2 regions of the Lysobacter terrae genome follow, and region 2 is predicted to be linked to the other one. Evidence: predicted binding sites of a transcription regulator. Region 2 holds the regulator's gene; the other holds the start of a gene.
The links. The regulator FliA, encoded in region 2, starts transcription of late flagellar genes. The targets are predictions, from matches to a motif close to TAAAGTTTNNCNNNCNNNGGCCGATAA.
Positions count from the first base shown of each region.

Region 1: a site for FliA is predicted at 2,745-2,771, ahead of ACYVJ8_RS11910 (GGDEF domain-containing protein). Genes of this name have one in related genera too.

Region 1 covers NZ_BAAGSX010000008.1:30,002-36,482, forward strand. Annotated here, with positions in the region: gene ACYVJ8_RS11905 (putative peptide modification system cyclase) at 1-1,584, opposite strand, end outside; gene ACYVJ8_RS11910 (GGDEF domain-containing protein) at 1,600-2,613, opposite strand; gene aceA (isocitrate lyase) at 2,908-4,203, opposite strand; gene aceB (malate synthase A) at 4,252-5,883, opposite strand; gene ACYVJ8_RS11925 (LysR family transcriptional regulator) at 6,013-6,481, shown strand, end outside.
Region 2 covers NZ_BAAGSX010000001.1:1,046,102-1,052,582, reverse strand. Annotated here, with positions in the region: gene flhA (flagellar biosynthesis protein FlhA) at 1-612, shown strand, start outside; gene ACYVJ8_RS05080 (AAA family ATPase) at 650-2,461, shown strand; gene ACYVJ8_RS05075 (MinD/ParA family protein) at 2,448-3,323, shown strand; gene ACYVJ8_RS05070 (RNA polymerase sigma factor FliA) at 3,320-4,081, shown strand; gene cheY (chemotaxis response regulator CheY) at 4,137-4,529, shown strand; gene ACYVJ8_RS05060 (protein phosphatase CheZ) at 4,526-5,173, shown strand; gene ACYVJ8_RS05055 (chemotaxis protein CheA) at 5,178-6,481, shown strand, end outside.

The DNA.
Region 1 (6,481 bases), on a different contig from region 2:
CCCGGCATTGCCTTGTGCGGGCCAATAGTCCGGATAGAGCTGGGCCAGCTCCTGCCACTTCGCCGCGGTCTGCTCGGGCGCATCGAAGTTCGAGGCCCACGCATCCATGTACAGCGCTTCGCGCAGTACCAGGTGGTCGCGCAGCTTCTGCGCCTGCCGCAACGGCGGGATCGCCGCCGGTGCATTCACCACTGCGAACTGCGCACGCATCTGCCCGAGCCACGCCAGCGCGAACTCCGGATCGATCTGCGTCGCGCGTTGGTAGTACTGCAGCGCGCCATGCTGATCTCCCTGTGCATACGCCTTCTGCCCCAGTGCATAGGCGCGCAGTGCATCCAGGTTTTTCGTCGCCACCTGCGGCAGCGGCGCCGAGTCCTTTTCGATCGACTTGACGGCTTCGCCCAGCTTCGCGCGCAGAGCCGCGGTGACGTCGTCGATCGAGTCCAACGTGGAGGTCACGCCCGTCCCTTCGGCCGATTCCGCATAGACGGTGGTCTGGGTGTGCGGATCGATGACTTCGGCACTGACGCGCACGCGTCCACCGACTTCCGCCACCGTCGGCAGGATCACCGCACGCGCGCCGTCGCGCAGCGCGACTTCCGATGCGACCGCGCGGTCGAGCACCGTATCCGGCGCGCGGCGCATGCGGCCGAGGGTGTCGCGCGCCTTCATGTCGCTCAACACGTTGACGTAGCGCGACTGATCCAGGCTGATGCGGAACGCCTGCTCCAGCGAATCGTCCAGCGCACTCTGGCCGGTGAGATTGCGCAGATCGCCGATGACGACCCAGTCGCGCTGGTTGAAGGCGATGGCGGGTTCGGGCCGGGTAATGAACCACGCGCCGAGCACACCGGCCGCCAGTAGCGCGGCTTCCGCGGCCAGTGCAGCGGGGCGCCGCCACAATGGGATGTCGCGCCAGGCTTTCGGGGTATTCGGCGGCATGCGCAGCGGCGCGACGCCGGGTTCGCCGACTTCGAAGATGTGTTGCGGCTCCGGCACACCTTTGAAGCGCCAGCGGCCCCACGCCTTCCACACCAGGTGCTGGCCGCGATCGCCCAGTTCGCGGGCGGCGCGATGCGCCAGCGGCTCAGCAACGGCGGAGAGCAGGATCTGCCCAGGCCGCGCCATCGCCATCAGGCGCGCGGCCATCGGCTTGGCCAGGCCTTCGACTTCCAGCGGCTTGGCGCCGATGCTCACGGCCTCCTCGCTGTTGCGCCAAGTCAGCACCTCGCCGACATGCAATCCCGCGCGGGCGCGCAGGGAGAGGCCGCGCTCCTCGCCCAAGGCGGTCAGGCCACGCACGTAGTCGAGCGCGAATCCCAGGCCATCGATGGGACGCTCGAACAGCAGCAGCAGTCCGTCGGAGCGATCGATCAGGCGCCCGCGCCATTGCTGCTGCAACTGCAGGACGAGGCGGTCATGGGCGCGGAACAGATCGCTGGCCGGACCGTCGCCCAGGCGTTCGACCAGTCCCATCGAATCGACCAGGTCGGTCAGCAGCAGGGTGCGCAATTGCGGCGCGTTGGCCGGTGCGCGCGGCGCAGGTTCGGGCGTGGCGTCGAACATCTCTACCGCGGTATTCATCAGGCCTCAGTCCGTTCAAGCCGTAGCGAGTGCGCTGTCCTGCCACTCCACACGATTACCGCCCAGGCGCTTGGCACGATACAGCGCCGCATCCGCCTGTGCGTACCAGTCGTTCCAGTCGCGCTCGCCGTCGATCAGGCAGGCACCCACGCTGACCGAGCACGCCAGCGGCACTTCGCCCGGCGCCGCGTGACGCGGCACCTGCAGCAGACCGCGGGTGGTGGTGACGATGAAGTCGGCGAAGCCCATGACCGCGTCGCGATTGTCCGCGGCGATCAGCAGGCAAAATTCGTCGCCGCCCAGCCGGCAGGCGATGTCGCCGTCGCTGGCCACCGAACGCAGGATGCTGGCAATGCTCTGCAGTACACGATCGCCGACCAGGTGGCCGTGCTCATCGTTGACCTGCTTGAAGCGGTCGCAATCCACCAGCACCAGGCCGAGCCCCTTGAGCTGGCCGTTGCGGCGGCGTTCGGCCAGATGCTGGGCGAGACCACGCCGGTTGTGCAGGCCGGTGAGTTCGTCGGTACGGATGAGCTCTTCGGTCTGGTTGAGCTGGTGCGCGGTGGCGCGCAAAGAATCCAGAGCTGTCTGCAGATCCTGGTTACGACGGCGCAGCCGCCGGATCAGGCTTTGTTCGTTGAGCACCACGCGCATGATCGCGCGGCGCAGGAAGTGCGAGATCAGCCTCGGATCGTCGTCGACCAGACGCTGGAATTCCTCGTGGCGCAGTTCGATCAATTCGCCGTCGGTGACCGCCACGGCGTCCGCACTGCGGGCGTGATCGCCGATCAGCAGGCCGAGTTCACCGAAGAATTCATAGGGTCCCAGGCGCTTAGAAATCAGGTCGTCGCCGAAGTCGAGATCGACCGCGCCCGTGGCGATCACATACATCGTGGTGCCCAGGTCGCCGCGGCGGAACAGGGTTTCACCGGAGTAACAGCGGCGTACGCGGCCGACTTCGGCGAACAGCGCGTATTCGGCAGGCGTCAGCGCGGCGGCCACCGCATCGGGTGCGGGCGTCGTCGGCATCGAGCTGTCTTGCAGCGACTCCGTCGCCGTCCTGCGCTTCATCCACACGTACCCGGGGCCCTGCGGAGGGGTTGAGAATATCACCCGATCTATAGGACTACGCGGGCAGGAGCGACTGGCGGCCAACGCTAATTGCGGCCGGTGGCGGACAAGGGTTGGCCGCTTGTCGGACGTCCCAGAGCGGGACGATCGCCTCTCCCCGCTTGCGGGGAGAGCTCCCCCTCATCCGCCCTTCCCTCAGCGGGCTATCGCCCGCTTCGACCTTCTCCCCGCAAGCGGGGAGAAGGGAAAACCTTAGGCTGCGGCCTTCTGCTCGTGGAACTGCTCTTCCTCGGTCGAGCCCTTCAGCGCGACCGTCGAGGACTGACCGTTCTGGATCACCTGGGTCACCGCGTCGAAGTAACCGGTGCCGACTTCGCGCTGGTGCTTCACCGCGGTGAAGCCCTTCTCCGCAGCGGCGAATTCAGCTTCCTGCAGCTCGACAAAAGCGCTCATCTGCCGACGCGCATAACCGTGCGCCAGGCTGAACATGCCGTAGTTGAGGCTGTGGAACCCGGCCAGGGTGATGAACTGGAACTTGTAGCCGAGCTTGGCGAGTTCCTTCTGGAAGCGCGCGATCGTCGCGTCGTCCAGATTCTTCTTCCAATTGAAGCTCGGCGAGCAGTTGTACGCCAGCAGCTTGCCCGGATACTTCGCGTGGATCGCCTCGGCGAACTTGCGCGCGAATTCCAGATCCGGTTTGCCGGTCTCGCACCACACCAGGTCGGCGTACGGCGCATAGGCCAGGCCGCGGCTGATCGCCTGATCGAGGCCATTGCGGGTCTTGTAGAAGCCTTCGACCGTGCGCTCGCCGGTGGCGAACGGCTGGTCGTTGGCGTCGACGTCGCTGGTCAGCAGGTCCGCAGCTTCGGCGTCGGTGCGCGCGACGATCAGCGTCGGCACGCCCATCACGTCCGCGGCGAGGCGCGCGGCGACGAGCTTCTCGACCGCTTCGCGCGTGGGCACCAGCACCTTGCCGCCCATGTGCCCGCACTTCTTCACCGAAGCGAGCTGGTCCTCGAAGTGCACGCCGGCGGCGCCCGCTTCGATCATGCCCTTCATCAGTTCAAAGGCATTGAGCACGCCACCGAAGCCGGCCTCGGCGTCGGCCACGATCGGCTGCAGGAAGTCGACGTCGCCGCCGCCTTCCGCATGCTGGATCTGATCGGCGCGCAACAGCGTGTTGTTGATGCGGCGCACGACCTGCGGCACCGAGTTGGCCGGGTACAGCGACTGATCGGGGTACATCTCGCCGGCGATATTGGCGTCGGCGGCGACCTGCCAGCCGGACAGATAGATCGCCTTGAGGCCGGCCTTCACCTGCTGCATCGCCTGATTGCCGGTGAGCGCGCCCAACGCGTTGACGAAGTCCTCGGTGTTCAGCGAATTCCACAGTTTCTCCGCGCCGAGCCGCGCGATCGAATGCTCGATCTGCACAGTGCCGCGCAGGCGCACCACGTCTTCGGCGCTGTACGGGCGGGTGATGCCGGCCCAGCGCGGGTTGGTCTGCCAGTCGTGACGGAGTTGGTCGGCGGAGGCTTGCTTGTTCATGGCGTATCCCTCTGATGCGTGAGCGCGTGGTGGGGGTGTTGCGATGGATCAGTCGAGCCGCGCGTACGCGGGCAGGGTCAGGAACTCTTCGAGCGTGTCGGCGTGGGTGAGGCGGTCGAGCATCCCGATCGCCTCGTTGATGCGGCTGCCGCCGGGCAGCTTGCTGCGATCGCCGAGCTTGCCCGGCAGATTGATGAGTGCGCGTTCGAACAGCGCCAGGTCGACTTCGCTGCCGTCGTCGAGATGCAGGCCCTCGGTATGCAGCCATTGCCACAGCTGCGTGCGCGCGATTTCGGCGGTCGCGGCGTCCTCCATTAGCCAATGGATCGGCACACAACCGTTGCCGTCGAGCCACGCGGCGAGATAGCGCACGCACACTTCGACGTTGTTCTCGAAGCCGGCGCGGGTGATCGAACCGATGCTCGGCTTGATCAGATCGTCGCGAGTGACGATCACTTCCTCGCGGCGCACCTCGTGCTGGTTCGCCTGCGGCATGCGCTCGTCGAAGATCTGCCGCGCCAGCGGAATCAGAGCCGGATGCGCGACCCAGGTGCCGTCGTGCCCGGCGGTCGCTTCGCGCAGCTTGTCGGCGCGGACCTTGGCGAGCGCGGCCTCGTTGGCGGCTTCATCGCCGCTGATCGGGATCTGCGCGGCCATCCCACCCATCGCATGCGCGCCGCGCTTGTGGCAGGTCTGGATCAGCAGTTCCGAATACGCCCGCAGGAACGGCTGCGTCATCGTCACCTGCCCGCGCTCCGGCAGCACCTTGTCGCGGTGATTGCGGAAGGTCTTGATGTAGGAGAAGACGTAGTCCCAGCGGCCGCAGTTCAAGCCGGCGATGCGGTTGCGCAGGACGTAGAGGATCTCGTCCATTTCGAACACCGCCGGCAGCGTCTCGATCAGCACGGTGACCTTGAGCTGGCCGTTGGGCAGCTTCAGCGCCGCTTCGATGTGGTCGAGCACGTCGTTCCACAGCTGTGCCTCTTCCATCGACTGCAGCTTGGGCAGGTAGAAGTAGGGGCCACGATCCTTGGCCGCGAGCGCATGCGCGTTATGGAAGGCGAACAAGCCCAGGTCGAACAGCGAGGCGGACAAGCGTTCGCCGTCGACCAGCACATGCTTCTCGTCGAGGTGCCAGCCGCGCGGGCGCACCAGCAGCACGGCCTGTTCCTCGAAGGGGCGCAGCGTGTAGCGCTTGCCGGGCGTGCCGCCGGCGGCCGGCGCGGTGTAGTCGAGGCGGCCCGCGATCGCGTCGCCCAGCGTGCGCTGGCCGATGAGCAGGTTGGACCAGGTCGGCGAGGTCGAATCCTCGAAGTCGGCCATGTAGCAGCTCGCACCCGAGTTAAGCGCGTTGATGACCATCTTCGGATCGGTCGGGCCGGTGATCTCGACCCGGCGGTCGCGCAGCGCGGCCGGCAACGGCGCGACCCGCCAGTCGGCGGCGCGGATGGCCGCGGTGTCGGTGCGGAAATCGGGCAGGCCGCCGGCGTCGAAGAAGGCCTGGCGTTCACGGCGGGCGGCTAACCTGACTTGGCGGTTGGCCTCGAACCGGCGGTGCAGGTCGGTCAGGAAGGTCAACGCCGCCGGGGTCAGCAGTGACCGGCCATTCGGGTCTTCGGCGAGCAGTTCGATGCCCTGTGCCACGTGCCCGAGGTCCCGCGGTTCCAACATTGCCGACATGCCTTAGCTCCTCACTGATCGTCGTGTACCCATGTAACGGGCCAGGCGTGACCATGCGGTCAAGTGTGGTATAAGGCAATCAAGTTTTTTTAATAGACTGTATTTGGTTTATTAATATCTGACGGAACTATGTCAGCCAAGCCACCTCCCGCTCCCCGATTCGCCTACAAAGGCGACCGCCTCAAACCGCTGCGGGCCTTCTGCCAGACCGCGCGCCTGGGGTCGATTTCCCGCGCGGCCGAGGCGCTCTTCCTCAGCCAGCCGGCCGTGACCCTGCAACTGCAGGCGCTCGAACGCGACCTGGGCACCCGCCTGCTCGAGCGCAGCGGCCGCCGCATCACCCTCACCCGTGAAGGCCAGGAGCTGTACGAGCTGGCCCGTCCACTGGTCGAAGGCCTGGACGGGCTGGATGCCACCTTCCGCGACCGGGTGCGTGGGCTGGATGCGGGCGAACTGCATGTCGCCGCGGGCAGCTCGACCATCCTTTACCTGCTGCCGAAGATCGTCGAAGCGTTCCAGGCCAAGCACCCGGACATCCGCCTCAGCCTGCACAACGTCACCGGTGCCGGCGGCCTGGAGCTGCTGCGCTCGGACGCCG
Region 2 (6,481 bases):
GCCACCCATCTGTCGCACCTGGTGCGCGAGCGCGCGGCTGAACTGCTCGGCCACGAGGAAGTCCAGCACCTGCTGACGGCTCTCGGACGCGGCGCGCCCAAGCTCGTCGAGGATTTGACGCCCAAGCTGCTGCCGCTGTCGGTGGTGGTGAAGGTGCTGCAATCGCTGCTGGCCGAACGCGTGCCGGTGAGGCAATTGCGGCAGATTGTCGAAGCGTTGCTGGAACACGGCGCGCACACGCAGGATCCGGCCCTGCTCACCGCCGCGGTACGTACCGCGCTGGGCCGATTCATCGTCCAGGAACTCAACGGCCTGGCGGCGGAACTGCCCGTCTACACCTTGGCGCCGGCGCTGGAACGGGTGTTGCAGGAGTCGGTCAGCGGCCAGGGCGCCGCGTTGGAACCCGGACTCGCCGAGCGGCTGCACCAGAACCTCAGCGATTGCGTGACCCGGCAGGAGAGCCGCGGCGAACCCGCGGTGCTGCTGGTCCCCGGCGGGATCCGCGCGGCGATCGCCCGGCTGGTACGCCACAGCATCCCGTCGCTGTCGGTGCTGGCCTACGGCGAGGTGCCGGAGGACAAGCGGCTGCGGTTGGTGGGAGCGATCGGTTGAAACAAGAAGCACGAACTAGACATCACGGCCCGTAACCATGCGAATCAAACGCTTCACCGCTCCTGACATGCGCACCGCGTTGCGCATGGTGCGCGACGAACAGGGCCCGGATGCGGTCATCCTGTCCAATCGCGCCACGGCCGACGGCATCGAGGTCGTCGCCGCCACCGACTACGACGAGGCGCTGGTAGCGCAGGCGCTGCGCGCCGCGGCACCGGCATTGGAAACCGCTGCGCCTGCTGCGGTGGTGAAGCTGAGCCCGCAGGCGGCGGCAATGGCCACGGGCGCGGCCGCCGATGCACCGGTGGCAGACGCCGTCATTGCGCCCAAGGCGGCAGCGGCCGCTGCGGTGTTCAAGCCCGAATGCATCGCCACCACCGCAACCACACCGGTGTTCGCTTCCGCGACGCCATCGCTGATGTCGCGCGCTCGCGCGATGTTTCGCATCGGTGATGCAGCGGATGCGGACGAAGGCCCGACCTTGGCTGAACTCACCGCGGGCTCCGCTCCGGCGCCGAGCGCGCCCGCCGAAGCCGCACCGAAGCCGAGCGACCCGGCGACGCGCTTCGAAGAGATGATGGCGGCCTTCAATCCGCCTGCACCCGCGCAACCCGCTGAACTGGCCGCACCGCAGGCTGCAACCCTCGTCGCTGCGGATACCGCCGCGTCCGACGTCATCGAGACGCCCCAGGTATCGGACAGCGTGAGTGCCCGCGCCGAGCCCAAGGAAAGCGACGCCGACTATCTGATTTCGCTCGCGACCGGCCAGGCGCCCGTCGCGGCCTGCGATGCCGGCGAAGCCATCGCGCCGACGGCCTCCCTCGTTTCCGCGCCGCGCCTGCTGCACGCCGTCGCGGTGGACAGCAACGAAGCCGATCCCGCCATCTTCGCCATGCGTCGCGAACTGGCGACCATGCGCCAGTTGATGGAACGGCAGATGGAACAGCTCTCGCTGGAACGTCTGCGCGGTTCGCCGGCGCGTGCGGAGGCGTTCGAAACCCTGCTCGGCCTGGGCTGCGATACCGCGATCGCACAGGCGGTGGCCGCCGATCTGGATCCGCGCATCGCCCCGGCCGATGTGCACGAGCCGATGCTCGCCGGGCTGGTACGCACGCTGCGCCTGACTCACAGCGAACCGATCGACGAGGGCGGCGTGATCGCCCTGGTCGGTCCGACCGGCGCGGGCAAGACCACCACCGCGGCCAAGCTGGCCGCGCGCTTCGCCGCCCGCCATCGCGCCCGCGACGTGGCGCTGGTGAGCATCGATGGCGAACGCACCGGTGCGCGCGAACAACTGCATGCGCTCGGCCGTCGCCTGGGCGTGACCGTGTGCGACGCGGACAGCAGCGACACGCTCGGCCGCGCGCTCGATCAACTGGCCGACTACCCGCTCGTGCTGGTCGACACCGCCGGCTACGGCGTGCGCGACCGTGCCCTGCTGCGGCAGATCCTGTGGCTGCGTTCGTCCAGCCGCCTGCGCAGCCTGTTGGTGCTACCGGCCAACGCCCATCCGCACGACCTGGCGGAAATCGTCCGCCGTTACCGCCCCGCCGCTCCCGACGGCGCCGTGCTCACCAAGCTGGACGAATCCGGCCGCCTGGGTTCCGCGCTCTCGGTGCTGGTACAGAACGAGCTCCCGCTCGCCTACCTGTGCAGCGGCCAGCAGGTGCCCGACGACCTGGACGCCGCCAGCGCCGACGCGCTCACCGACGCGCTGCGGCGGCAGGTGCAGGAGCGGCACGCCAACCAGCGCTCCAGCGAAGAGCGCGCCCCAAAACTGGCACTGGAGAAATCCCCGGGTGCTGCCGATAACCCTTTGGCCATAGAGGATCGCCATGCATTTGCCTGACTCCCAACCGACCAACGCGCAGACCGCCGCACCCCGTGTGATCGCGGTCGCCAGCGGCAAGGGCGGCGTGGGCAAGACGTCGGTGTCGATCAATCTCGCGGCGGCCCTGGTCAACGCCGGCCAGCGCACCTTGCTGTTGGATACCGACCTGGGCCTGGCCAACGTCGATGTCATGCTCGGGCTGTCGCCGCGCTTCACCCTTGCCGACGTCATCGCCGGCCGCTGCGAGCTGCGCGACACCGTGCTCGAAGGCCCCAACGGCCTGATGATCGTCCCGGCCGCCTCGGGCAAGCGCCATATGACCGAGCTGACGCCGCAACAGCACGTCGGCCTGGTCCATGCCTTCTGCGAACTCGACGTGGCGATCGACACCATGGTGGTCGACAACGCGGCGGGAATCGCCGACGGCGTGCTGACGTTCTGCCAGGCCGCGCAGGATGTGGTCGTCGTGGTCTGCGACGAGCCGGCCTCGGTCACCGATGCCTACGCGCTGATCAAAGTGCTCAGTCGCGAACGCGGCGTCTCCCGCGTGCAGGTGCTGGCCAACCAGGTGCAGCATCCGATCGAAGGCCGCCAGCTGTTCGAGAAACTGGAACGCGTCACCTCACGCTTCCTCGATGTGACCCTCAGCTATCTCGGTGCGATTCCGCGCGATGAGTGGCTGCGCCGCGCCGTGCAGCGCCAGGAATCCGTCGTCGACGCCTTCCCGTCCAGCCCGTCCGCGCTCGCCTTCCGCGACATCGCACGCCGCTCGCGGCAGTGGCAGTCGCCGCTTGCGCCGCGCGGCCACGTCGAATTCTTCCTCGAGCGCCTGCTCGGCCAGACCCCGGCGAACAGCGCCACCCGGAGCGCCGCCGCATGAACGCCAGCGCCGCCGCCCAGTACCGCGCCAACCAACAAGGCTCCGTACACGACATCGTCGAGCGGCACAGCGAGCTGGTGCGCCGCATCGCGCATCACCTCGCCGCGCGCCTGCCGGCCAGCGTGGAAATCGATGATCTGGTCCAGGCCGGCATGCTCGGCCTGATCGACGCCGCGCGCAATTTCCAGTCCGACCAGGGCGCCACCTTCGAGACCTACGCGTCCATCCGCATCCGCGGCGCGATGATCGACGAGATCCGCCGCGGCGACTGGGTGCCGCGTTCCGTGCATCGCCGCTATCGCGATCTGGTGGCAGCGACCCGCGACATCGAGCAGCGCACCGGCAACGCGGCCTCCGCGCAGCAGGTCGCCGATGCGCTGGGCGTGAGCCTGGACGAATACCACCACATGGTCGAGGACGCCGCACGCGGCCAGCTGGTGAGCCTGGATGCGCACATGGAAGAGCACGACGGCGAGCCGCGCCTGTCCGTGGCGTCCACCGCGACTCCGGCCCGCGCATTCGAGAACGACGCCTTCCGCCAGGCGCTTTCCGACGCCATCGGCAAGCTGCCCGAGCGCGAACGCCTGGTGCTGTCGCTGTACTACGAACAGGAACTCAACCTGCGCGAGATCGGCGCGGTGCTGTCGGTCAGCGAATCGCGCGTGTGCCAGATCCACGGCCAGGCCATGGTGCGCCTGCGCGCACGCCTGGGCGATTGGCACGGCAGCCATGACGAGGACGACGGCCTTCCGGTCTGAGCTCTCGCTTCCATCCACATTCCCACCCAGTTTCAGCCGCTACACGAGACCCCGCATGGACAAGAACATCCGCATCCTGATCGTCGACGACTTCTCGACCATGCGGCGCATCGTCAAGAACCTGCTCAACGACCTGGGCTTCTTCAATACCGCCGAAGCGGACGACGGCAACACCGCGCTGGTCGAGCTGCGCAAGGGACCGTTCGATCTGGTGATCACCGACTGGAACATGCCCGGCATGGCCGGCATCGACCTGCTCAAGGCGATCCGCTCCGACTCGCAACTGTCGAAGATCCCCGTGCTGATGGTCACCGCCGAAGCCAAGCGCGAACAGATCATCGAAGCCGCGCAGTCCGGCGTGAATGGCTACGTCATCAAACCGTTCACCGCGGCGACGCTCGGCGACAAGCTCGGCAAGATCTTCGAGCGCCTGGGAGCCGCGGCGTGAATGCGGTGCCGGCACTGGATGGACGCCAGGAAGATCGCATAGGCGACCGCCAGGCCGTGATCGCGTGCCTGCACGCGGCGCTCGACGCGTTGGAAGCCGACGACAGCACTGGCTGGCGCGCGCATGTCGACGAACTCATCCAGTGGCGCACGCAGCCGCTGGTGCAGGGACTGGCGCGGCTCGCGCGCGAACTCGACCAGGCGCTCGGCGGCCAGGGTGTCGGCACGGCCGAGGGCGGTGCCCTACCGGAAGCCTGCGCGCGCCTGGAGCACGTCGTGCAGATGAGCGAAGTGGCCAGCCACCAGACCCTCGATCTCATCCAGGAATGCGGCGTGCTGCTCGGCACCGTGCCCGCCACGTCGATCGACGAGGACGTGGAGGCCACCATCGCCGGCATCCGCGCCCGCTTCTCGGAAATGACCGCGGCGCAGGGCTATCAGGATCTCACCGGCCAGATCATCCGCCGCGTCGTGCAGCTTGTGCGCACGGTGCACGCAGGCCTGGGCGAAGCCGCGTCCGCGAGCATCGCGGCCGAGCCGCTGCATTTGTCCTCGCACGGATTCGGTCCGTCGCAATCCGGCATCGATGCGCCGGCGACGACGCAGGACGACGCCAACCAGTTGCTCTCCTCGCTGGGGTTGTGATCAGGTGTCCGCTCTGGCTTCCGACATCTGCGCCGATTTCCTGATCGAGGCGCGCGAAATTCTCGACCAGCTCGGCGAGCAGATGGTCGTGCTCGAACAGGTACCGACCGATCGCGACTGTCTCAACGCGGTGTTCCGCGGCTTCCACACGATCAAGGGCGGCGCAGGCTTCCTCGACCTGGTGCCGATGGTGCAGATCTGCCATGCGGCCGAGGATCGTTTGGACGCGGCGCGCAGCGGCGTGGTGCCGCTTGATGCGCCGGCCTTCGACGGCGCGCAACAGGCTCTGGACCTGCTGAGCGACATGTTGCAGGCGGTGGCCTCGGGCGCTCCGCTGGATCTGGCGCCGCCGGAATTGATCGCGGCGTTGCGCTCCGGCATGCGTCCTTCGTCTGTGCCGGCGATGCCGACTGCAAACATGAATGCCGCCGCGGAAGACGCCATCGCCAGGTTCGCCGCAGGCGGCGAAACCATCGACGACCTCGAATTCGAAGCATTGCTCGATGGTTTGCAAGCCGCAGCGGCACCCGCCCCCGCAGCTGCGACGGCAATGCCCGTGCAAGCGCCCCACAGCGACCACCCCGCCACACCAAAAGCCGCGCCTGCCGCCACGCCGCACGACGCGGACGCCACCGTGCGCGTCGACGTGCGCCGCCTGGATGCGATGGTGAATCTCGTGGGCGAACTCGTCCTCGCCCGCAATCGCCTCAAGACGATCCGCCCGCGGCTGCGCGACGACGATCTGGATCGTGCCGTCGCCGCGCTGGACGTGGCGACTTCACGCTTGCAATCGGCGGTGATGACCGCACGCATGCAACCGGTCGGCCGCGTGTTCGCGCGTTTCCCCAAGCTCGCGCGCGATGTCGCCCGGCAACTGAAGAAGAATGTCGAACTGGAAGTCGTCGGCGCCGACACCGAGCTCGACCGCAACCTGGTCGAAGCCCTGGCCGATCCGCTGGTGCACCTGGTGCGCAATGCGATCGATCACGGCATCGAAATGCCCGACGTGCGCCGCCGCGCCTGCAAGCCCGAACAGGGCCGCGTGCGCCTGAGCGCGCAGCAGGAAGGCGACCACGTCAACATCGAAGTGCGCGACGACGGCGCCGGCATCGATCCGGACAAGATCCGCCGCAGCGCCGTCGACAAGGGCCTGATCACCGTCGAGGCCGCCGCGCGCCTGACCGGCGAGGAGTGCCTGCAGCTCATCTTCCTGCCCGGCTTCTCGACCCGCAACGAAGTCAGCGACTTGTCCGGACGCGGCGTCGGCATGGACGTCGTGCAATCCAAGATCCGCGAACTCAGCGGCCA